DNA from 3 places in the Paenibacillus algicola genome. Region 2 is predicted to be linked to each of the others. Evidence: predicted binding sites of a transcription regulator. Region 2 holds the regulator's gene; each other region holds the start of a gene.
What was found. The regulator Rex, encoded in region 2, represses fermentation and respiration genes when NADH is low (regulators of the CRP and FNR family bind a similar motif). The targets are predictions, from matches to a motif close to TTGTGAAATATTTCACAA.

Region 1 (7,814 bases), 1.6 Mb from region 2:
AATATTGAAGCAGCTCCTTCTGGCTGTTCAGCGGGTGCAGCTCAACCTGGTTTACGGTCGGTACGACACCGGAATCCTCGATAATATCCCGAAGGTGATGAATCTGGAAATTGCTGACCCCGATCGAACGCACCAATCCCTGCTCCTGCAGATGGATGAGCGCCTTCCAGGTTTCCTTGTACTTATCTTTCCCCGGCCAGTGGATCAGGTACAGGTCTACATAATCCAGCCCCAGCTTCTTCAGACTGGTTTCACAAGCCCGAAGAGTCGCTTCATACCCCTGATCATCATTCCATACCTTGGTGGTAATGAACAGCTCCTCGCGCGGCACGCCGCATTCGCGAATGGCCTGTCCTACCCCTTCTTCATTGCCATAAATGGCCGCAGTATCAATGCTGCGGTAACCGGCCGCAATGGCAGACTTTACCGCGTGGATGACTTCTTCGCCTTCCTTACTCTTGTATACGCCGAGGCCCAGCCACGGCATCTGAACGCCGTCACGCAGCGTAGGCCCTTCATTCAAAACAGGATGCTCCGGATGAGTCATAGTCAATTCCTCCTAAAGGCAAGTTGGATTCGGCAGGCAATTGCCGCCTATACAGTATACTCCTTCCGGCGGAACGTCTCAAATGTACCTCTATGACCCCTCCGCAGCGTTAGCTTCAGTCTCTGACACCTGCATTGCTGCCGCCGCCAGAGCTACGGGCTCAAGGTCACATCGAAGGCAGACCCGGCAGCACCCAGGAATACGATAGAGCCGTTCTCTGGCAGCTTCACCGCCTGGTTACCGGAGATGATGGAATAATACAGACATGCCCCTTGCCCGTCATAAACGGCGAATGCGCTATGAAGCGGAAGAGCCACCTTCATCGCCTTACCGGCCGCCGCAGCCGGAATTGTAAACCAGCGGGCATAGCCGTCATTACCGATCGTCACCTTCGACCGCTTGCCGGCATACAGCCCCTTGATGCTGTCTCCGCTCACGAACAAGGTTCCGGCTGCTTCCAGATATTCTTTGCCTTGCTGCTTGTAGAAGCTGAAATCCATCGTATCCCGGCTGCCCACGCCCGGCACCTCATGCTGACTTCGCGCAGTGTTCGGACCCGTAATCTTCTTGTCGAGCAGATAACCCTTCATGCTGGGGTCCCGCACAATGGCTATGGAAGGCTCCTGCAAAAAGTAAGCCATGGAGCTGTACTTCTCGTTCAGCGGATAATATTTCAATCCTTCCCGCTGCTCCCACGCGGCAGCCGAAGCTTCATCCAGCTTGTGGCTTTGGAGCTTTTCGCCTGAGTATAGTGATGTTGCCATCTGCCCCAGTCCCGGTGCGGATGCATATTCCTGAACCCAGATGTACGTGCGGCCGTTACTTTCCGTTACGAACGTAATCTTCACCGTGCCCTCATCATTCAAAAAGCTGCCATCCTTCGTGTACACATACTCCTGTGCGGGAAGCTCCGGCATAATGGGCATAGTCAGAATCAGACGTCCCTCTTCCTTCACCGTTGCCTGAAGCACCTGATTCGTGGAGACATAGCGGCCGGCAACATCCATAACCTCTTTCGGCATCGGTGCAGCCACCGGCTTGCCGAAGGATTTCTCCGGCTGGATGGCTTGAATCTCCCCCTTCGCTTTCAGCTGCTGGAGCAATAGCTCGCTCGCCATGATCTGGTTCAGCGCGCTGCTGCCGCCAGAGGACAAGACGGCCGCTGCCATATCATGCTCCGGAAGAACGATGAGAGAAGCGTGGTACACAACCGCATCGCCGCCTTTGGCTAATGCCTGAATACCATAATTCTCGAACGGGAACAGCCGTACACTATCCCACCCCAGTCCATAATCGACAGAATTATCGGCATCCTTCGGCCAGATCCCTTTCTTGTACTCCTCCTGTGCCATGATCTTGGCAGAAGAGAAGGACAAGACCGATTCCGCCCCTCCTGTAAACACCTTGGAGAATTTCACCAAATCCTCCGCTGTGGAGTAAATCCCGCCGGTGCCAATCGCATTGACGACTGCATCCGGAAGCTGGACATCAAAGCCGGGGTAAAAGATGCCTGCCCGTGCAGTGTCCTCTAGCTGATCCTGAGGAGTCTTCGTATGCTCCAGCTTCAGGGGCTCCGTAAAATGCTGATGAATAAAGGCCGTAAAGGATTGACCGCTAACGCGTTCAACCAAAAGCTCCGCCAGCGTAAAGCTGTCATTGCTGTAAACCGAATAGGCCCCAGGCTGTGCCTTCAATGTCTGCTTCGAAAGGTTGCTCAACAGGCTGTCATGCGCAGCCGTATCATGATCCTCAAACAAAAAAGCGTTAGCCAGCGTGGACCCCTGCAGGCCGGAGGAATGATTAAGCAGCATACGCGGCGTGATCTGCTTATACCGCTCATCCTTCATCGTGAAATCCGGCATATACTGGATAAGCGGAGTGTCCAGCTGAAGCTTGCCCTGCTCCACCAGCTTCATAACGGACGCGGCGGTAAACATTTTGCTCGTCGAGCCGATCCCGTACATCGTTTGCGGCGTCAACGGAATCTGGCCTTCTGCATCATGGATGCCGCTGACCCCCGATAACACCAGCTCCTCTCCATCCAGGAGTGCATACTGTACACTTGTTACACCGTACTGCTCTGTCAGCAGCGACGCTTTCTGAGATGCCAGAGTCTCCAGCTTCGAGGCGACCTCCGTCTGCGAGACCTGCTTCTGATCTTCAGCCGCCATCGCGCCTGGCGACAGGAGCGGATTGAGTGTGAGTGTAACCGATAATGATAGCAGCCACAGCCATTTCTTCTTCAACCTAACAACCTCCTCAGCAAATTTTTCCTTACTTAGTACGGTTCAGTCATCCAATCGGTTCAAAAAAATAAAAACCGGATTTTCTGCGAATAATAGCAGAAAATCCGGCTCTTCTTGCCGGCACAAGCGTCCCCTTGATTGCCGGTCTTATCTTACGCGCTTAAATATACCTACGGCCAGCAGGATGCAGGCCACGATAAATACATACGGTCCGCTGCCGGCAGCATTCACACTGCTGCCCAGGAAATCTACAGACTTTGAAGAAATATAAATGATGCTGAAAATAACACCTGCAGCTGCAAGTATATACCCCAGCAGCTTGTTCAGGCGCTGCTCGCGGATCACCACGATCAGCGGATACAAAAACAACAGAAAGAAAAACACGGCGCCCTGCCCGAACCCGTTCTGGGAAGCGAACCCGATATCCACCCAGTCAAAAAATAAAGATACAAATGCTGCACAGGCTGCAATAAAGATCAGTTTACCGCCTATATCCCATTTCTGAAAATTCACTACAATAGCCTCCTATGTACGTTCATGTCGTTTAGCCGGGGACTGGCCTTATTTCGACAAATATAGGTCTATTATACCAACATTTTCAGTAATTTGGTAGGCTTTTGGGCAGGGTTATGATCGATTAAGACCCATTAGGAAGGAACGATTAGGACTCCAGACGGCGTGTTGACTGGTCAATAAAGGTCGTCTTGGATGCAGCGCTCTCGCGGCGGCCTTCCTTCGGCGTCATGTCCGGCTCTCCGACGTAAAGGAAGCCGAGCATTTTATCCTGTTCTCCTAAGCCAAAGACTTCATTCACCTGTGGCTTGTAGCAGAAATCACCGGTTCTCCATACCGCGCCAAGACCCAGGCCATGGATTTCGAGCAGCATGTTCTGAATCGCAGCGAACGCAGCCCCGTATTCCTCCAGCTCAATCACTTTAGGATCATCGGCTGGCGCGACAGCAACACCAATCACCAGTGGAGCCCGGTAGGCTCGGCCGATCGCTGCATCACGGGCTGCAGCCAGCTCCTCTTCACTTTTGTCTTGAGCACTGGCTTCGGAAATGTCAGCCATGACATGGCCCAGCAGGTCACGTCCACCGCCGGTCATGACGAAGAACCGCCAAGGCTCTGTATGTCTATGCGTCGGGGCCCAGGTTCCTGCCTCCAGAATCTGCTCGATCTTGTCCTGCGAAATCGGTGTATCCTGCACCTTGCCGATACTGCGGCGAGTTCGGATCGCTTCATGAATATTCATACGTTAGCCTCCTCGAAAATCGTTATACAATTAGCTTCTATTGTATCAAATAAAGAGCGCTCCTCATAGGGGAGCCGGATAAGGACACATACGAAGACAAAAGCTTGTCTGATCAAGATGTTGTCGCCAAAATTTGCAGAAAAGCCCTTGCAATTACCCCGGAACCCTTTATAATAAAGATAAACATACCTGATAATGATTATCATTACCGAGTCAGTGAGCATCAAAAGCCTCCACGCTGACCGGTATGAATTCCAAACATAAAGGAGAACCGGATCCCCTATGAAAGAGCACCCTCGGCGTACGAACCTGCAGGTAGATGATTACCTGGATCTGTTGAATCTAGCCATTCAGCTCGGTGATCTGAAGTGGCAGAAGGAAATTGCACGCAAGATGGAAATGAATCTGAAGCCTGTAACCCCGGCTTAATTGGATATAGATGTGGTAGATCAGAACCGGATGCCTCGCGGCTTGAATGCGCGGCATCCGGTTTTTTTTGCAGGACAATTTAAAGACGGCCTGCACCGCAGGCCGCTCCCTCGTTAACGCGCCTAGTCCTGATTCTGATCCAGATCCGGCTTGTTCACATAGTGGTACATAAAGGCCATAAATACACTGCCGCCAATCAGGTTCCCGAGCGTCACCGGCACCAGATTGTAGACGGCTCCAGAGAGCGAGATGGTGTCCGGATGATCCACGACAAGCGCAATGGCGAAGGTACACATATTTGCGATGCTGTGCTCATAGCCGGAGATGAAGAAGCAGAATACGAACAGCATCATCGCAAACAGCTTGGGCCCGTCAGACTTCATCCCCATCGGGATGAAAAAGGCCAGGCAGACAAGCCAGTTACACAGGATTCCCCGGAAAAAGAGCTCTGTCCACGGCGCATGCATCTTTTTATCGACAACAGACAGCAGAAATCCATTCACCTCAGGAGCATGAAATAATCCTGTGAGATAGATCAGCAGTGCAAATACGGCCGCTCCGACAATATTGCCGAAGTAGCTGGCCACCCACAGCTTGATGGTATCGACCCAGCGGAGCTTTCGCCGCAGCGCACCGTAGGTGTAATAGAATGCATTTCCTGTAAACAGATCCCCTCCCCCGAAGGCGATGAGAATAATAGCGGCCCCAAACGTCAGCGCAGCCATAGGGTACATGGCCGGAGAGTCCACCGCGTAAAAATAACTGCCTGTTCGGAAGGCCACAATGACCCCGAAGCCGATAAACATACTGGCTAACGCCGAGCGCGCCAAATAACGAAGCGGACTTTGCTGAAACAGCCTCATTTTCTTGAGGGCCAGCTTCTCCACTTCATAAAGTGATTGAGTTTCCATGGTGCCACATCCTTTAGCTTCATTCCCATTATCTGATTCTCAACGACTGACTCCTAGTCACAGTATACCTAAATTCTCCCATCTAAACTGTGATATAGTTCACAATTCAGGAAAGATCAGGTTATGCTGCCGTTCCAGGATTGCTGCATCAAAAAAAGGCGCGAACCGCAGACCTCCGTCTCCGGCTCACGCCTTTTATATGAAACAGTCATTACGCACCCGAAGCGGGCCCGCTTTAGCCAAGCCTACTTGTCGTCGTTTTCGTTCTCACTGTTTTCCAGCTTACTCTCATGCTCCATCTGATACTTCTCCCGCATCAGCTTCTGCATGATAAACTTCTCCTGCCCATTCAGGCCTTCCTGGTTGTCCTGCAGAATCATGTTGTCGATGTTGCGTTTCAGCACCTCATTTTGCGTATTCAAAATACGGTTCCTCCTTTGGAATTTATGCGATTTTCCGCATGTTTTTATACATAACCCCTAAAATAGGGGATCATGTAATAACTAACCGCTGCCGTCTATTTTGTAACGGTCTTGCGTTCGTCAGACGATGCGGGAGTCGTACATTTTCGAAAAGATACCGACCGTATCTGCGCCGCTTTCGTGGCCCTAGCCGCTATTTCCGATCAATCAGAATCCCTTTGCCAAGTGATTTTTGCTTCTTATTCGTATTGACGAGTAAGGGCAGCATCCTGCTTTCCTTCTCCATCGGAGACTGGCAGAGCTGACATACCGGCTCTGTTGCAAAAGCAAAGTCATCCCGGATCCATCCCTTGCAATCATCCTTAGTACAGGACCACACCTCGGTCATTTCCTCCGGCACAGCTTCCATCGCATTCTTGCGCGAATACATGAGTACGCCTCCTTGTCCCGTCTTGCGAATATTGGCTTTAATCCTGGTAATACAGCTCACCAGAACCTGAAAACAAAGCTGCCCTTAATGTCACACATTAAGGGCAGGCGTTGTTACATTATTACAGCTTTACCACGTTTTCAGCTTGTGGTCCGCGGTTTCCTTCAACGATGTTGAATTCTACGCGTTGACCTTCGTCCAACGTTTTGAAGCCGTCGCCTTGAATCGCGCTGAAGTGAACGAATACATCGTTACCGCCTTCAACTTCGATAAAGCCGAAGCCTTTCTCTGCATTAAACCATTTAACAGTTCCTGTTTGCATAGTAGTGTACCTCCTTTAAAGATTTACATGACCTTTTTTACTTCGTTAACGAATAAAAAAATTCACATATTGTACAAGGTTATTCATCATATAACAACCCTCTACAATGTGTAATTTCAGGTCGCTCTAGTGATACCTATATTATCACACCTGACGTGTGTTGGCAAGGTGAAGCATAATTTCGTGAGCAATTTATAAACTTATCTTATGCAAATATTGCCTGAAATATAACTTGTTCTTCTAAAAAAAGGCGGCGGACGCCGCCCCTCCCCTCATTGCCTTAGCTCCTCCAGCGTTTCTCTCCAGCGGGCCAGCACCTCCTCCGGCTGCTTAAGCCGGTAGGTTACGCCACATACAATATCGGCGTAAGGAGCCGTGTCCTCCCGGATGGCCTCCATCCTGGCCTCGAAGCGCTCTCGCGGATGCCGGGCGGAAGCCAGCGTCGCCAGATGCACAAGGACGAGGCGGATGTAATAAATTCTTGCCCCGTGAACCAGTACGATCGTCGCTTTACCCGTCCGTATCACATTCCCGGTCGTCATCGTTCCCGGCCAAAGTGCCAGCCGCAGCACGTCCTCCTGCAGGGCGATCATCTCCCCGGCACCGATCATTGCACAATGCGGCCAGCCGTCCTCGCACTGCGTGAGCAGCTGGATGCCTTCGCCCTGTTTCTCCTCCAGGTTCTCTCCATCCAGCAGGCGGCACAGCTGCTCTGGAAGCTTGATTGAATGAGACATGACTCTCTCTCCCCGTGGTATTCATATTCGTTGACGTTATTTTACCAATTCAGATATGTCAATTTCAACAGACCCTGTGACGGGGTAATGACTTAGCAAAATCACATCCTGCGGGAGGTAGCTCTTATGAAAGCAATATGGCGCATTCCGGGCATCGTGCTGATCCTTTTGGTTTTGTCCGGTTGTTCTCTTTTGGAAGATGTAGATCAATCTTTGGATTACAGTGATGAGGCGACCCGGTTCGTGAATGAAACGGTGGCGTTTGCCAACCAGGTTCCACAGCTGGCAGAGGAGGCTGCGAACAACAGTGAGATTTTGCAGCAGCTGAAGGAGCGGCTTGGGGACATGAAGCAGAGCATCTCGGAGTTTAACGGCCTTGAGGCTCCCGCTTTTGCACAGGATTTTCATGACCAGCTCACAAGCTATAACGACACACTTAGCGGCCAAATTGACGAGTACTCCACTCAGCTCGAGAACGGCGTGACGAATTTTGAGAACACCAAAATGGCCGATAC
Region 2 (7,814 bases):
GTCCTTTAATCCGGCTCTACCTTGCCATGTCCCATCTGCATCTGGGGGAAACGTCAGAGGCTGCAAGGCAGCTGCTCGGGATGCTCCCTGGTGCAGAGGACAAGAAGCTGAAGGCCATCATTTACAATGCAATGGGCTGTATACAGGTGATTCAGGGAGCAAGGGATAAGGCCTCAGAGTTCTTTACTCTGGCGATTCAACAGGATCCTACATTGCCGGATCCTCTGAACAACCTGCAGGTCTGCCACCAAAAGCGGGGAGAACTGCAGTACGGAAGTCCGCTGATCTCGCTGTTATAAGCCACGAAGACGATGCTCCTTCGCTTTAAAGAAGCGGATGGCAGCATCGTCTTTTTGTGCCGGCAGGGTGTGGAATGTTCAAAAAGCGTAACTTCTGGTATGCTGATAGGTAGACTGTAGGGAAGGAATTTGGCTCAATGAAATATGCTGTGTTGGACTTTGAAACGACGGGCAGCCATTCCACAGATGAGATTATCCAGGTAGGCCTGGCGATCATCGAAGAAGGCGGCCATATTTCCCGTGTATTCGGATCGTATGTAAACCCGGGAATCCCGATACCTCCCTTTATCACCGGACTGACTGGGATCACGGAGCAGGATGTTAAAGATGCTCCGATGCTGGAAGAGATGATGATGCAGCTCGTTCCTTTACTGGACGATGTGATATTGGTTGGCCACAATGTAACGTTTGACTTTAATTTTTTGCAGAATGCACTGGATCGCTGCGGGTACCTGCCCTTCAGCGGCCGGATTCTGGACACTATACATTTTCTCAAAATATGCTTCCCCTCTTTGCACACCTACCAGCTGGGCATGGTTTCTGCTGAGTTCGGGCTGCAGCATGACCGGCCGCATCAGGCCGACAGCGACGCATTGGCAACAGCACATATTCTGCTGAAATGTTTCGAGGAGCTGGAGAAGCTGCCCTTGCTGACTATTCAAAGGCTGGCTGATCTGTTTGTCGATGAGGACAGCGATATGGGCTGGTTCTTTGATGGCTTGAGAGAAGAGCGGGAGCGTCATCCGGTGGATGAGGAGAGTGAGCTCGGCTATACGTTCTATCGTCAGCTTGCCCTGGCTGTAGAGGACTGGACAGATATTCCGCCTGTACGTGATGAAGAGGAGGGTAACCCGCTCAAGAACGTGGGTTTTCCGGAATTTATGGAGCAGGTTCAGCGCAATTTACAGCAAACGCTATCTCATTATGAGAGCCGTGAAGCGCAGGAAATGATGTTCAACAAGGTCATGGAGGCCTTGGATGAACGCAAGCATCTGCTGATTGAGGCAGGAACCGGAACAGGCAAATCGCTCGGCTATTTGCTGCCCTCCATTTATCAGAGCGTCAAGCAGGAAGAGAAGGTCATTGTCAGCACCCATACGATTAATCTGCAGGAGCAGCTGCGGGAGCGGGATGTGCCTCTTCTGAATCAGGTTGTGCCCTTTCCTTTCAAAGCAGCCGTCTTCAAGGGAAGGCAGCATTATTTGTGTTTGCGAAAATTTGAACATAAAATAAACAGAAAAGACTTCGCCTCTCCGAAGGAAGATGTTATCATTGCTGCTCAAATGCTGGTGTGGCTGACTCAGACCCAGACGGGAGATGATGAGGAGCTGAATCTGGGCGGACGAAACGGCGAGTTCTGGGATAGTGTGTCCAGCGACTCCGATTCCTGCCTGGGCAGAGCCTGTCCCTGGTTCAAGAAATGCTACTACCACCGGGCGAGACATGAAGCAGGCTTGGCAGATGTCGTCATTACCAATCATTCCAAGCTATTTACGGATGTGAAGGCCAACCATCAGCTGCTGCCTCCCTACGAGAACCTTGTCATTGATGAGGCGCATCAGCTGGAAGAGGTGGCTGGCAAGCATTTGGGACTGAACGTGAAATATTTCTCGGTCGTGCATACGCTGATGCGTCTGTACAAGGACAGCAAGAACGGCCAGCTTCCGGCGCTTCGGCAGCTGCTCCAGCTCTCCGGCCATGAGAAATCTGGAGATTGGACTGCGGTTGTGGATCGGCTGATCCCCGATCTTATTAGCGTGAAAGAGCATTGGGACCGGCTTAGTGAGCAGCTGTTCCAGCTCATTCCGGAGAGAGGGGATGCTCTTCCCGGCGACGCAGGACAATATACGCTGCGGCTGTCCAAGTCGAAGCTGCCGAAGGCCTGGACCGAGCTGCAGCAGATCGAGCATCAGATCTACTTGACCCTGGGAGAGTTATCCCGTCAGGGAGATGTGCTGATCCAGGAGCTCAGAGAAGATCTGGATGATTACAGCGCTGACAGTCTGGTGACGGATCTGAACGGCTTGTTTAAGGACCTCGCCACCCATCGGGAGGAGCTGCGCTTTTTTATGAGCCTGACTCACGAGGAAACGGTATACTGGATGGAGGCCAACAGCAGCTATCGCAGCAAGTCACTTCAGCTCTATGCTGTCCCGATTGACGTATCACAGCAGCTGAAGGCATTATTCTTTGATAAGAAGCAAAGTGTGATTCTCACCTCTGCGACCCTGTCTGTCGATAAATCATTCCAATATATGATTGACAACCTGGGGCTGCAGGAGGCCTCGGAACAGAGCCGTCTGGACACCGTGCAGCTGCCTTCTCCGTTTCAGTACCGGGAGCAGGCGCTGCTCATTGTCCCCCGGGACTTCCCGAGCGTGAAGGGAACGGTGGGAGATCCCAAATTTCTCAGCAGCCTGGTGCAGTCGCTGGCTGACGCGGCCGTGGCGACCCAGGGCCGAATGATGGTGCTGTTCACTTCCTACAAAATGCTGAGACAAGTCTATGAACCGTTAAAGGAGCTGCTGCAGTCCCGTGATATTCACGTCCTGGGACAGGGGATGGACGGCGTGAGTCGAAGCAAGCTGATCCGGCGGTTTCAAGATAGCGGTCCCTCGGTTCTTCTGGGCACGAGCTCCTTCTGGGAAGGTGTTGATATTCCAGGAGAGGCCCTTACCTGCCTGGCCATTGTCCGCCTTCCCTTTCAGCCGCCAAGCCACCCGCTGGTTGAAGCGAAGAGTGAGCTGCTGCAGCAGCAGAAGAAGAATCCGTTTATGAAGCTGTCTGTCCCGCAAGCAGTCATCCGCTTCAAGCAAGGGTTCGGCCGCCTCGTCCGAACTGCAAATGACCGCGGCATCGTCATTGTTTATGATACAAGAATTATTGAATCCTATTACGGCAAGTATTTTCTGTACTCTTTACCCGGACCGAAAATGGAGCATATGCGATCTGATCAGATGGTATCTCGGATTGAGGAATGGCTTCAGCCTGATTCATGAATAAGGTGTGTTAGTGTTCCAGTGTTAGAGACTTAAAGTGTTCGGCCTTGAGTTTAATCTATAGGGGGAGCAAGCATGAAATCGGATAAAATTTCGGAAGCTGTGGTTCGCAGACTGCCTGTCTATCTGCGTTATTTGAATGAGCTGCATAAGAGAGAGGTTGCCACCGTCTCCTCGCAGGAGCTGGGGCAGAGGCTGGATCTAAATCCTGCCCAGATTCGCAAGGACCTTGCGTATTTCGGGGATTTTGGGAGAAAGGGCATCGGGTATGACGTCATTTATCTGATTGAGAAGATTCGCCAGATTCTGAAGCTGGATCAGCAAATTAACGTGGTGCTTGTCGGTGCAGGAAATCTGGGACATGCATTATCCAACTATAATGCCTTTCTGAAGGATAATATGAAAATCGTAGCGGTCTTTGACGCTCATACCGCTAAGGTGGGGACACGCATCAATAACCTGACCGTGCTGCCGATGGAGGAGCTGAGTGATACGATTCAGAAGCTGAGCATTCGGATCGGCATCATCACCGTCCCGGACATTGAGGCGCAAAATGTTGCGGATATGCTGGTTGCAGCTGGAATTGAGGCCATATTGAATTTCGCGCCGGTCATTCTGAAGGCTCCATCTCACATCCGTATTCATACGGCTGATTTTACGACAGATTTGCAAAGCCTGGCTTACTATTTGGATAATGGGAAGGAGGAGATGAACAATGACACCGCGGAAGCAGGTCATTAAGAACGGCACCTTTGCCGTGCTGGAGGAAGGAAAGACTGTCATTTCGGGATACATGCTCATCGAGGACGATATCATTACGTATATCGGGGAAGAGGAGCCGCAAATCGATGAGGGAACCGAGGTCATGGACGGCAGCCATTTGCTGTTTTTACCGGGATTGATTAATACTCATGGACATACAGCGATGTCGTTGCTGCGAGGTTATGGTGATGATCTGGCGCTCCAGGTATGGCTGCAGGAGAAAATGTGGCCAATGGAAGGGAAGTTTACGGCCCAAGACGTCTATTGGGGTACCTCTCTTTCCGTTCTTGAGATGCTGAAGGGCGGCACGACGACCTTCCTGGATATGTATGATCATATGGATCAAGTGGCGGCTGTGACGAAGCAATCTGGAATGCGGGCGGTGTTAACACGCGGGGTGATCGGCCTGTGCTCACCGGAAGAACAACAGAGAAAGCTGAACGAGGCGGTTGACTTCGCCAAATCCTGGCATGGAAAAGCGGATGGACGAATTACAACGATGATTTCTCCACATGCCCCGTATACCTGCCCGCCGGACTATATTGAGAAATTTGTACAGGCTTCCATCGATCTGGATCTGCCGATGCATACCCATATGAGTGAGACCCGCAATGAAGTAGAGCAAAATGTGAAGGATTACGGTGTCCGGCCGGTGGAGCATCTTCTGAAGCTGGGCATGTTCTCCCGGCCTAGCCTGATTGCCCACGGCGTACATCTTACCGATGAGGAGATCAGCATTCTAGCCGCGCATCAGGTCGGCGTCTCTCATAATCCCGGTAGTAATCTGAAGCTGGCGAGCGGCATTGCCCGTGTACCGGAGCTCCTGAAAGCGGGAGTGAAGGTATCTCTCGGTACAGACGGTCCGGCGAGCAACAACAACCTGGATATGTTTGAAGAAATTCGACTCGCTGCTCTGATTCACAAGGGCGTCAGTGGAGATCCTACTGCTGTTCCTGCTGCAGAGGCGCTGCGAATGGGCACCGAATATGGAGCGGATTCCTTGTTCCTGAACCAGGTGGGACGTCTGAAGGCAGGCATGAAAGCAGATTTCATTGCACTGGACACGGATCAGCCGCATTTTCTGCCATACAGTGACTTTATCTCTCATGCCGTTTATTCTGCCTCGGCGAAGGATGTAAAGCATGTATGGGTGGATGGCAGACAGCTCGTGAAGAATGGAGCTTGCCTGACCCTGGACGAAGAGAAGATCCGCAGGGAAGCACAGCTAGCCTTCGAGGCTCTCTTGACCCAATAATGGCGGGAGCGAGGGGACTGAATTGAAAACCAAAACGAAACGTATCTTATTCACCTTATCTGCCATATTGCTTGTTCTGCTCTTTGTTCAAATCTACTACAATGATGTCATGTCCCGCTCCTGGGAGAAAGAGCGGGCAGCCGTTCAGGCTGCAAGGCAATATGGCGGACTTGGCAAGGTCGAGAAAACCTACCGCTCCGTGTGGGATGAGAACAGTAATTACTGGGTTGCTTCCGGGCTGGACACCAAGGGTGAGAACATTATGGTATGGGTGAAATTCACGAAGGACGGGGTGCCTGCAGGAGGGGACTTTGTGCATGCAGAGTCTTTGAAGGATGGCATGAGTGAGAAGCAGATGTCCTCCCTGATTTCCAGCCAGTTTCCGGAAGTCTCAATGCTGCGTCTCGTTCCCGGAATGTACGAGAATGAATATGTCTGGCAGCTTCATTTCCGTGATGAAGGCAAGACAGGCTACCGTTTCTTTCGATTCGCCGATGGTGAACCGATCGGAGAAGATATTATATTACCGAATCCATAAGCATGAATAAACACGCGCCTTTCATGCAGAGGCAGCGTGTTTATTGGTGTGCAATACTATGAATGCGCTTACAACAAATTGTTTTCAATATTTTCACAGTTGTAAATGAAATCGTATATATAATGTGATATACTCTTATTTGTATTCAAAACTGCTATGTCGTAAATGCTATAATGATATACTTTCCTATGTACACTTTATGTAGAGAGGATGAACTGACCTTGAAGCTCCGCATATTTCCCATCTTGCTGTCAGTTGTCGTTTCGGCTTCCGTGCTTTTTGGAGGCTGGTTTCTGTACCGTCACTATGCTCTTCAGAATCCTATTGCTCAAGTCCTGTCACAATATGAGGGAGTCAATGACTCTCAGATAGATATTAAACGCAATACGGTCACTTTGAAACTCGATTTACAGCCAGAAACCGATCTTCGGGATTTGGTGTCCCAGATCCAGAAGGAAGGTAAAAGCGTCATTGACCAGCGGGAGCTGATGATCGAGGTGGCTGATCATTCCTCGGACGTGCTGAATGAGTGGTGGGACAGCGCCATGCTCTCCGTCGCCCAGGCTATGGATAACCGGCAGTATACCGATATTCAAACCGCATTGAACCAGCTGGCCGATCAAAGGCCGAACCTGAAAGCGGTCGCGCAAATTGATGATCAGAACGTGTATGTCAGCCTGTCCGATGGAACCTCGGGCAAGTTTATAATCCTGCCGCGTCATCCCGGCACAATGGAGGTATGGAATCATGCCTAAATGGAGTAAGGAAGCGTTGATTGGCTTTGTTCCTGTATTGTTTATATTTATGGCATTTATCGGCTTGAACGTGGTGCCGATTCTGATCGCGGCTGCTTTGGTCGGGGCCCTGTTTATGGTCCTTAAGATGAGAGGCGGAATCGCAGTAGGGGCCGGCAACGATCGGAAACGGAAGAAAGCGGCGCCCGCGAAGCTGACCTTTGAAGAGATCGGCGGTCAGGACAATGCCAAGCAGGAACTCCGGGAAGCACTGGATTTTCTGAACCGGCATGAAGAGATCAAGAAGTTCGGCATTCGGCCGCTGAAGGGGATTTTGCTGACAGGCCCTCCGGGAACCGGGAAGACCTTGATGGCGAAGGCGGCGGCGCATTACACGAACTCGGTCTTTGTCGCTGCCTCAGGCAGTGAGTTTGTCGAAATGTATGTCGGTGTCGGTGCGGGACGGATTCGTGACTTGTTTAAGGATGCACGGACACGGGCAGCCAAAGAGAATAAGCAAAGCGCCATTATTTTTATAGACGAGATCGATGTCATTGGGGGAAAGCGTGAAGGCGGACAGCAGCGGGAGTATGACCAGACCTTGAACCAGCTGCTTACAGAAATGGACGGAATTTATTCCTCGGAGTCGCCGAAGATTCTCGTTATTGCAGCTACTAACCGCAAGGAAATGCTGGACAGCGCCTTGCTTCGCCCGGGACGCTTTGACCGTCATATTCAGGTAGACCTGCCTGACAAGAAGGGGCGTTCTCATATTCTGAATCTGCATGCCGGCAACAAGCCGCTGCACCCGAATGTGGATCTGGACAAAATTGCGGAAGAAGCCTATGGCTTCTCTGGTGCGCAGCTCGAAAGCGTCATGAACGAAGCCGCAATCTACACGATGCGTGAAAATAGTGAAATGATTCATCACCGCCATTTATCCATGGCGATTGACAAGGTAATGATGGGGGAACGCTCCGACCGGGAATCGAATCTCGAAGAGAAAAAGAGAGTAGCTATTCACGAGCTGGGTCATGCCATTATGGCAGAGCTCGTTCGTCCAGGCAGCGTAAAGCAGGTTGCTTTAAGCCCGCGGGGTAAGGCACTGGGCTATGTCCGGCACAATCCGCAGCAGGAGCAGTACTTGTACACGAAGTCTTTTTTGGAGGAACAGATTATGATTGCTCTCGCGGGAGCCGCCTCTGAAGAAATTTATTATGGGGGACG
Region 3 (7,814 bases), 1.3 Mb from region 2:
GATTCCCGACCGTGAGCACCGAGGCTCCGCCCACAGTGGTCTCCACGACCAGCTTCATCGGTGGAATCTGCTCACTGCCCTTCATCTCGCTCTGATAGCCGACATTGGCCAGCTTCCACATATCACTGACGTCGAGGTTCGTGTCGATATAAGGGCTGATGGATTCCAAAATGTCTGGAAGCTTCATAATCGAGGTTGTAGTCTGGAGCTTCTTCGCTACAGCCTTCAGCAGCTCACGCTGCCGTTCGGTCCGGGTATAATCTCCCATCTGATCATAACGGAAACGCGCGTATTGCAGTGCCTTGTCACCGTCCAAATGCTGCATGCCTTCCTTCAGGTCGATATCATATTCATGATTGTCTGCTTTGCTGCCGTACTTCATATCCTTCTCTACATAGAAATCAACGCCGCCCACGGCATCCACCAGCTTGATAAAGCCCTGAAAATCCGTGTACACATAATACTGGACCGGGATGCCGAGCAGATCGCCAACCGCCTTCATAGCGGTATTGGGGCCATGAGTGACCGCGGTATTGATCCGGCTCTTTCCGTGTCCCGGAATGTCAGTGTACGTATCCCGCATGACAGAGAATAAATGAATCGTCTCATCCACAGGGTCAATCGAGGCGACCAGCATGGTGTCCGAGCGTGGAATTTCGTCCTCCGCAAAGCCCCGGGCATCGACGCCCATCAGCAAAATATTAACAGGCTCTGTGCCTTCCCATTTCGGAGGCTCCGGCGCCTTGGCGTCCACCTGCTCCACATTGCGGAAGGGAGAAGCCTCGCCGTTCTTCTGCAGGCTGTCCAATCCTTGGTAAAACGATGTTCCATAATAAGTGCCGTATCCTAAAATACCCGCCAATAGCAGGCTGACCGTCCAAATCATTGTTTTCTTGATTTTTTTTCTTTTTGCTGCTTTTCGGGTTCTTCGGCTCATGCTCATCAGGCTCTTCCTTTCGGGGACTGCACAAGTGCATTTATAAATATAATGGTTGCTGGCTCTGTACAAGTATTCATTCTATTATAGATATTTTCGAAAAGACAAGCAATTTTAGCTTTGCAGAAGCTATATCGAAAAGTTGCACGGCCTTCATCCATTTCATAAGATAAGAAGTAGCTGAAGCATGGACAAGTATAGGAGGAGTGAATAGATCATGAGTGAGATGAGCCTGGAGATTGGACAGACGGTTCCTGATTTTACCCTGCCGGCCTCAAACGGTGAGCAGGTGTCCCTGCGTGATTACAAGGGGAAGAAGGTCGTGATTTATTTTTATCCCAAAAATATGACGCCCGGCTGCACAGACGAAGCCTGCGGCTTCCGGGATGCGCATGAGGAGCTTCAGGCGGAGGGAGCAGTCGTGCTTGGCATCAGCCCTGATCCGTTAAAGTCTCACAGTAAATTTATTGAGAAATACGGCTTGCCGTTTCTGCTGCTCTCGGATGAGGAGCACCGTGTGAGTGAGTTGTTCGGAGTGTGGCAGCTTAAGAAAATGTACGGCCGTGAGTATGAAGGCATTGTCCGCTCCACGTTTCTTGTGGATGAGGAGGGGCGTCTTGCGAAGGCCTGGAATAAGGTGAAGGTGGCGGGCCATGTAGAGGAAGTGCTAAGCGCCGTCAGATCATAACGCATCAGCCGCTGCCTTGGGGCAGCGGTTTTTTTCATAGAACATGCTTCATCACGAAATCTTTAATTTTAATTGCACCCGCGTAGTCTTTTTCAACAGCAGCCCCCATATAATCTATCAGAAAATCCGAAGTGAACGGTCAATCTCATAGATTATGATGGAGGTAGATTCATATGAAAAAAGCAATGCTGTTCCTAGTATGCGCGGTGTGCGGAATCATGTGGCTTCTGATGCTGAAGCCGGATGAGCCATATCTGTCTCCACCCGTTAACCCCGCCAAGCCGGATCATCCTACGTTTCATTCTATAGAAGATGCCAAGCCAGTAATGCCCTTCACAATGAAAAAGGCTGCAGACTCTGAAGCGGCCAATACGGCGGTCTCCATGCAGGCCGAGGCGGTGAAGCTCCTCCATAGCCTGCTGTCTTCAAGCAGCGCGCCTCAAGCTCCCGCGGTCCCTCAAGTCCCCGAGACTCCAGCCAAAACCGTGTATCTGACCTTTGATGACGGACCTTCCGGATTGACCGGAGAGGTCCTGGACATCCTGAAAGAGAACAACGTTCCGGCGACCTTTTTCATCCTCGGCAAGCAGGCCGAGCAGCGTCCGGAGCTGGTCAGCCGCATTGCGGAGGAAGGTCACGCCATCGGCAATCATACCTATGATCATGATTACAGCCAGTTATACCGAAAATTCACGCTGTTTTGGGATCAAATCAAGCAGACTGAGGAAATTATTCGCAGCATCACAGGCGAACGGCCCCAGCTGCTCCGGGCGCCAGGAGGCACAGCAGGAAAATTTGACGAAACCTATTTCAAGCTGCTGAAGCAGGCAGGCTACCGTGTGTTCGACTGGAATGCAGACAGCGGTGATTCCAAGCGGATCGGTGTGCCTGCCGACGAGATTGTTCGCCAATCCACGATGCAGACGGCAGGAGATGAGATCAATCTGCTGCTGCACGATGGCGCAGGGCACGAGGAAACCGTTAAGGCGCTGCCCCGCATTATCGAGCATTATAAGGAGGCAGGGTACCGCTTTGCCGTGCTGACGCCTGAGACCGCACCGGTACAGTTCAAGGTACAGAGCAAAGTCAAGCCTAAAGAGTCGCAGCCAGGCTCTAGGTGGGTTGCCGAGCATATCGTTCCTAACGGACAGCTGTTTGATCAGGGCAAGGTGCTGACGCTCGACATGGCCGGTCTGGCGGCTGAGTTTCAGCCGGGTGAATACCGGATAGAGAACGGCCGGCTGATGGTGCCGCTGCGCTCTGCGGTGGAGCGCCTTGGCGGACGGGTGAGCTGGGACGCGCCATCGAGAACCGCCAGGGTATCGCTTAGCGGAGCGTCATGGAGTGCCGATCCGGGCCTTGGTATGCTCTGGTCTCCGCATACCTCGATGAAGCAGCCTTCCGAGGTGATGATTTGGGGGAATGCCGTGTGGATTCCGCTCCGCGATATTCTGCACTTCTCGGGTCATCCGCTGAATCATGTGGTGATGAAAGAGCATGCTTATCAAATTGAAACTTTGTAGAAAAAACGTGCATTTTTTGTTTGTAATTATGAGGCACAAGTTATAGACTAGAGGTTGAGATAATAATCACAATCCCAACGAAACGGTTTAAAAGGGAGGGGGAGGCGATCCCCCTGCTTTGTTTTGGCGATATAGATTTCCACAAACCCTCACTTTTAAGCAGTGATGCATAATAGCGGCCGGTTATCCCGAAAGTAACACAATGACGAACCGGTTCAATCGCCGCCATTTCTTCTTGGGACCTCATTTAAAGCAAAGGAGGCAATTAACATGACAGAAACATCCCGTCCGCAATCGTCCGAAGGCTCGGAGAAGGTTGCCGAAAATCTGGGAGCACCGCAAGCGGGACTTCCGGATGTGTTTGATCAATTGCTGAAGCCTGAAATTCAGGAATCCCTGACGGTACTGGTAGAGCAGCTTCCCAAGCTGGCTGAAATGCTGACGTTCATGACCAAGGCATATGACTTCGGAAAATCGGTAGCTACCGACCCGGTTCTCGCCGAGGACACCATGGCTTCACTCAGCGGCTTCACCAAGCCGGTAACCGATGCGATGAAGAGCACCGCTTCTGCGGCCATTGAGGCCGGAGACCGCGTGCGCCTTCAAGGCGACAGCAACAGCATCAGCGTATTTGGCTTGATGAAAATGCTGAAGGACCCTCAGGTACAGAAGGGCCTGCGCTTTGCACAGGCTTACTTGGATGTGCTCAATGAGCGCGAAGGACAAACGAAACGTTAATTAAGAAACTGGATAAGAACGGAGGATGGTCATGTCTAAACATATTCTGATCCTGGGCGGAGGCTACGGCGGTCTGCTGAGCGCTCTCTCGGCCCGTGAGCATTTCGGAATGAACGCAAGAATCACGGTAGTTAACCGTTTTACAACGCACCAGATTATTACCGAGCTGCATCGTTTGGCGGCTGGCAATATTGCTGAAAAGGCGGTTGCCCTGCCTTTGGACAGGCTGCTTCGCGATGCGAACGTAGACCTGAAGATCGGTACCGTTAAGGAAATCAAGCCGGACAGCCGCTCGGTAGCTCTGGAAAACGGCGCGTCTTTGACGTATGACATGCTGGTTGTTGCACTGGGCAGCGAAACCGCATTTTTCGGCATTCCTGGACTGCAGGAGAACAGCTTTGTGCTGAAATCCGTGAACGATGCAAACCGTCTGCATAAGCATGTAGAGGATCGCATTGCGGAATACAGCAGAACGAAGAATCCGGCAGACGCTACAATCGTAGTAGGCGGCGGCGGCTTGACCGGCGTTGAGCTTGTTGGCGAGTATGCTGACATGCGTCCGGAGCTTGCCCATAAGTACGGCATTTCTCCGGACGAAATCAAGCTGTACTGCGTAGAAGCAGCACCTTCCATTCTGCCAGGCTTCCCGCCAGAGCTGGTGGACCGTGCGACGACAAGTCTGCAAAAGCGCGGTGTAAACTTCCTTACCGGCCTGCCGATCACGAAGATGGACGGCACCGAAGTAGAGCTGAAGGATGGAAGCACGCTTCAAACAAGTACACTGGTATGGACAGGCGGCGTACAAGGTAACTCCGTGGTGGCGAACTGCGGGATCGAAGTGAACCGCGGCCGTGCTACAGTCAATGAGTTCATGCAGTCTACCTCCCACCCGGATGTATTCCTGGCCGGCGACAGCGCTGTGGTAATGGGGCCGGAAGGCCGTCCGTATCCGCCAACAGCACAGCTGGCTTGGCAGATGGGCGAGCTTGTAGGCTACAACCTGTTTGCTTATGCCAATGGCGGAGCTATGGAAGCCTTCTTGCCGGTATTCTCCGGTACGCTGGGCAGCCTGGGACGCAAGGACGCGATCGGTACGATCGGCGCCAACAAGACCCAGCTTAAAGGTCTGCCGGCAACGCTGATGAAGGAAGCAAGTAACATGCGTTACCTGTCCCACATCAAAGGTCTGTTCACACTAGCCTACTAGGTACCCTATACGTAAAGAACCCGAGCCCTCGAAATCCTTTGATTTCGGGGGCTCTTTAGGTTGTGCGCCAAAATCTCCCGCCAAACGTGGTCTATCTTTTTGCAATCTTGGAAAACCTATTCATAGACTCCCGCACATGTTCAGTTCAAAGGGAGAAATGAACGAGAAGAAGAGGTGGAGGCCATTGTTCCATTCATCGTGGCAGTCCCAAGAGCAGGCACACCCGTACTGGGGACCGGAGCTGCTTGTTAGGGTCGTCAAAAAGACAAGCTCTGTCATCCTGGGTCATGACGAAGAAATTTCTCTAATCCTGATTGCTATGCTGGCCGGCGGGCATGTGCTGCTGGAGGATGTGCCGGGCGTAGGTAAGACCAAGCTGGTTCGGACCCTGGCGTCCGTGCTGGGGTGTGATTTTGGCAGAATTCAATTTACGAGTGATCTCATGCCTGGCGACATTACGGGAACGATGATGTATCATCCGCAGCGCGGAGAATTCCAATTCAAGCGGGGCCCCGTGCTTTCAGCCCATTTGATCCTGGCGGACGAGATTAACCGGGCCTCTTCCCGGGCCCAGTCTGCGCTGCTGGAGCTGATGGAGGAGGGGTCTGTCAGTGTGGACGGCGAAACCTACCCGCTGCAATCCCCCTTTTTCTTGCTGGCCACGCAAAATCCGATGCAGTTCGAGGGCACTAACCGGCTGCCGGAGGCTCAGCTGGATCGCTTTATGATGAAATTGGGGCTCGGTTATCCCCATATGGAGGATGAGCTGCTGCTGCTTCAGCGGGCACACGGCGAAGGCGCGCAGCGGCTGCCGGGACCTCTCCTGGCCCCTTCAGAGCTGTTGACTATGCAGCGGGCGGCTTCCCGGGTGTATGTCGACGACAGCATTCAAAAATACCTGGTGCAGATCGCAGCGTCCTCCCGCACAGATAAGGGCATCCGGCTTGGCATCAGTCCGCGGGCAGTCCTGGCCTGGATGAGAGCATCCCAGGGCTCTGCCTTTATGGATGGCCGGATGTACGTCATTCCGGACGATTGTCTCCGGGTCGCTGTGCCCGTACTGGCTCATCGCCTGCAGCCGGCTTCCGGAGTCCTGGCGTCCGGATGGAGCGCAGCAGATACCGTCAAGCAGCTGCTGAGCCGATTTGAGCTGCCACGGCAGCGAGCGGCGAAAGGCGGACGTGGATGAAGCGCGCGCATCCGCCGGCTTCCCGCCCTGCAACAGAAGACAAGGCGTCCTTGGCCACGGGGAGCAGCATGGCCTGGGCCTGGCTGAGAGCTATATGTCTCTGGGGCATCGCAGGGGTCCTTTACACCTGGCTCGGCGGGGCGTCGCTGCGATTTCTGTGGCTGCTGTGCACGGCCATACTGCTGAGCGGCGCTCTGCTTGGCCTGACCGGACCAAGGGCGATCAAGATAGACCGCAGGCTTTCACCTGTCTGCATTTATGCAGGTGAAGAGACAGAGCTCACGGTTTCGCTGAAATTCGCCACGCTGATGCCAGTACCGTGGATGATGCTTCAGGTGCAGATCGGGGGAGCGGTCGTCCGCAAGCTCTGGTTCCCCGGATTTCGGCGGTCTGCTGAGTTCAACTGCCGGATTCCGCTGAAGGAGCGAGGGAGCTGGGAAGGGGGAACCTGTACGGTGAAGTGGGGCGATATGTTCGGCTGGTTCCGTTATCACAGGGAGGTGAAGGGAATGAGGGAGATTCAGGTGATTGTGCTGCCCAAGCCGATGAATCTGAAGGGCTATGATGAGCGAATCCTGGCAATGGATGAGCAGGACGTTCCTTCTCCTTTCCATAGCCAGGGCTGGCCGGGGCTGGACCTCCGGGAGTATGTACCGGGTGATCCGCTGAAGTGGGTTCACTGGAAGAATAGTGCCAGAGCGGGAAGGCTGCATAGCCGTGTTCCGGAGCAAGGACCGCTGACAGAGCGGCTGATCCTGCTCGATACGGAGGCTTCCGGTTATCCCGTCTCCGGCAGCTGTCCTGGCGATGAGCTCTTTGAGCTCGCTGTTTCCGCAGCGGCCGGCTTGCTGTACCGGGCGGCGCTGACTCAAGGCGAAGCATATTTACAGCTGCCGGGCCACACGGCTTCCATCGTACATCTGCGCCGAGAAGAGCAGAGCGGGGAAGGCGGCTGGCTTCTGCCGCTCGCAAATGTACAGCTGCAGGCTTCCCTGGCAAAAGCCGACCTGCAGCTGGATGAATTCAGCGCATCCCGTTCGCTGGACGTGCACGTCGTCACCGGTGTCCTGCATCCCGGGCTGGCAGAAGCAATATTCAGGCTGCGGCGGGCTGGAAAGCAGGTTACCGTGCATCTTATTCTCGCTAAGCAGCAGACCGGCGGCAGAGAGCTGACCGGGCTGGAACGGCAATGGATGGAGTCCGGGGGTCGGCTGTTTGACCTCCGTGACGGATTTTTTTACCCGGCAGGGCTGACGGACAGCCTGCCTGATCAGGAGGAGTACCATGAGCCTAATATCCGCTCCGATGCAGAAGCCTGAACAAGCCGCGCGTCAGCAGCTTCGCAGCTCTAACGCTTCTCCGTTTGTCTTGAGATGCATGATGACTCTTCCTGCCGCCGGGCTGCTGATCGAGTGGCTGCTGCCGCTTCAAGGGCTGGGCGGGAGTAACGGAGGAGAAATGCTGGACCTTTTATTCTGCCTGACCGGTATATTACTGCTTCAGGGACTGAGCGGCTTGAAGGAATGGCTGTG

Region 1: a site for Rex is predicted at 5,476-5,493, ahead of E6C60_RS02165 (formate/nitrite transporter family protein). Genes of this name have one in related genera too.
Region 3: a site for Rex is predicted at 3,203-3,220, ahead of E6C60_RS03235 (helical membrane plugin domain-containing protein). Genes of this name have one in related genera too.

The regions. Positions count from the first base shown of each region.
Region 1 is NZ_CP040396.1:474,618-482,431, reverse strand. It holds gene E6C60_RS02185 (aldo/keto reductase) at 1-547, opposite strand, end outside; gene E6C60_RS02180 (serine hydrolase domain-containing protein) at 700-2,793, opposite strand; gene E6C60_RS02175 (hypothetical protein) at 2,941-3,306, opposite strand; gene E6C60_RS02170 (nitroreductase family protein) at 3,455-4,048, opposite strand; gene E6C60_RS20780 (hypothetical protein) at 4,331-4,477, shown strand; gene E6C60_RS02165 (formate/nitrite transporter family protein) at 4,600-5,388, opposite strand; gene E6C60_RS20775 (hypothetical protein) at 5,634-5,810, opposite strand; gene E6C60_RS02160 (cold-shock protein) at 6,004-6,240, opposite strand; gene cspD (cold-shock protein CspD) at 6,362-6,562, opposite strand; gene E6C60_RS02150 (pyridoxamine 5'-phosphate oxidase family protein) at 6,835-7,299, opposite strand; gene E6C60_RS02145 (DUF6376 family protein) at 7,426-7,814, shown strand, end outside.
Region 2 is NZ_CP040396.1:2,037,446-2,045,259, forward strand. It holds gene E6C60_RS09300 (tetratricopeptide repeat protein) at 1-299, shown strand, start outside; gene dinG (ATP-dependent DNA helicase DinG) at 437-3,298, shown strand; gene E6C60_RS09310 (redox-sensing transcriptional repressor Rex) at 3,374-4,039, shown strand; gene E6C60_RS09315 (amidohydrolase) at 4,014-5,315, shown strand; gene E6C60_RS09320 (cell wall elongation regulator TseB-like domain-containing protein) at 5,338-5,853, shown strand; gene E6C60_RS09325 (cation transporter) at 6,099-6,608, shown strand; gene E6C60_RS09330 (AAA family ATPase) at 6,601-7,814, shown strand, end outside.
Region 3 is NZ_CP040396.1:703,173-710,986, forward strand. It holds gene E6C60_RS03220 (LCP family protein) at 1-937, opposite strand, end outside; gene bcp (thioredoxin-dependent thiol peroxidase) at 1,164-1,625, shown strand; gene E6C60_RS03230 (polysaccharide deacetylase family protein) at 1,799-3,148, shown strand; gene E6C60_RS03235 (helical membrane plugin domain-containing protein) at 3,419-3,886, shown strand; gene E6C60_RS03240 (NAD(P)/FAD-dependent oxidoreductase) at 3,918-5,093, shown strand; gene E6C60_RS03245 (AAA family ATPase) at 5,278-6,282, shown strand; gene E6C60_RS03250 (DUF58 domain-containing protein) at 6,279-7,601, shown strand; gene E6C60_RS03255 (transglutaminase-like domain-containing protein) at 7,567-7,814, shown strand, end outside.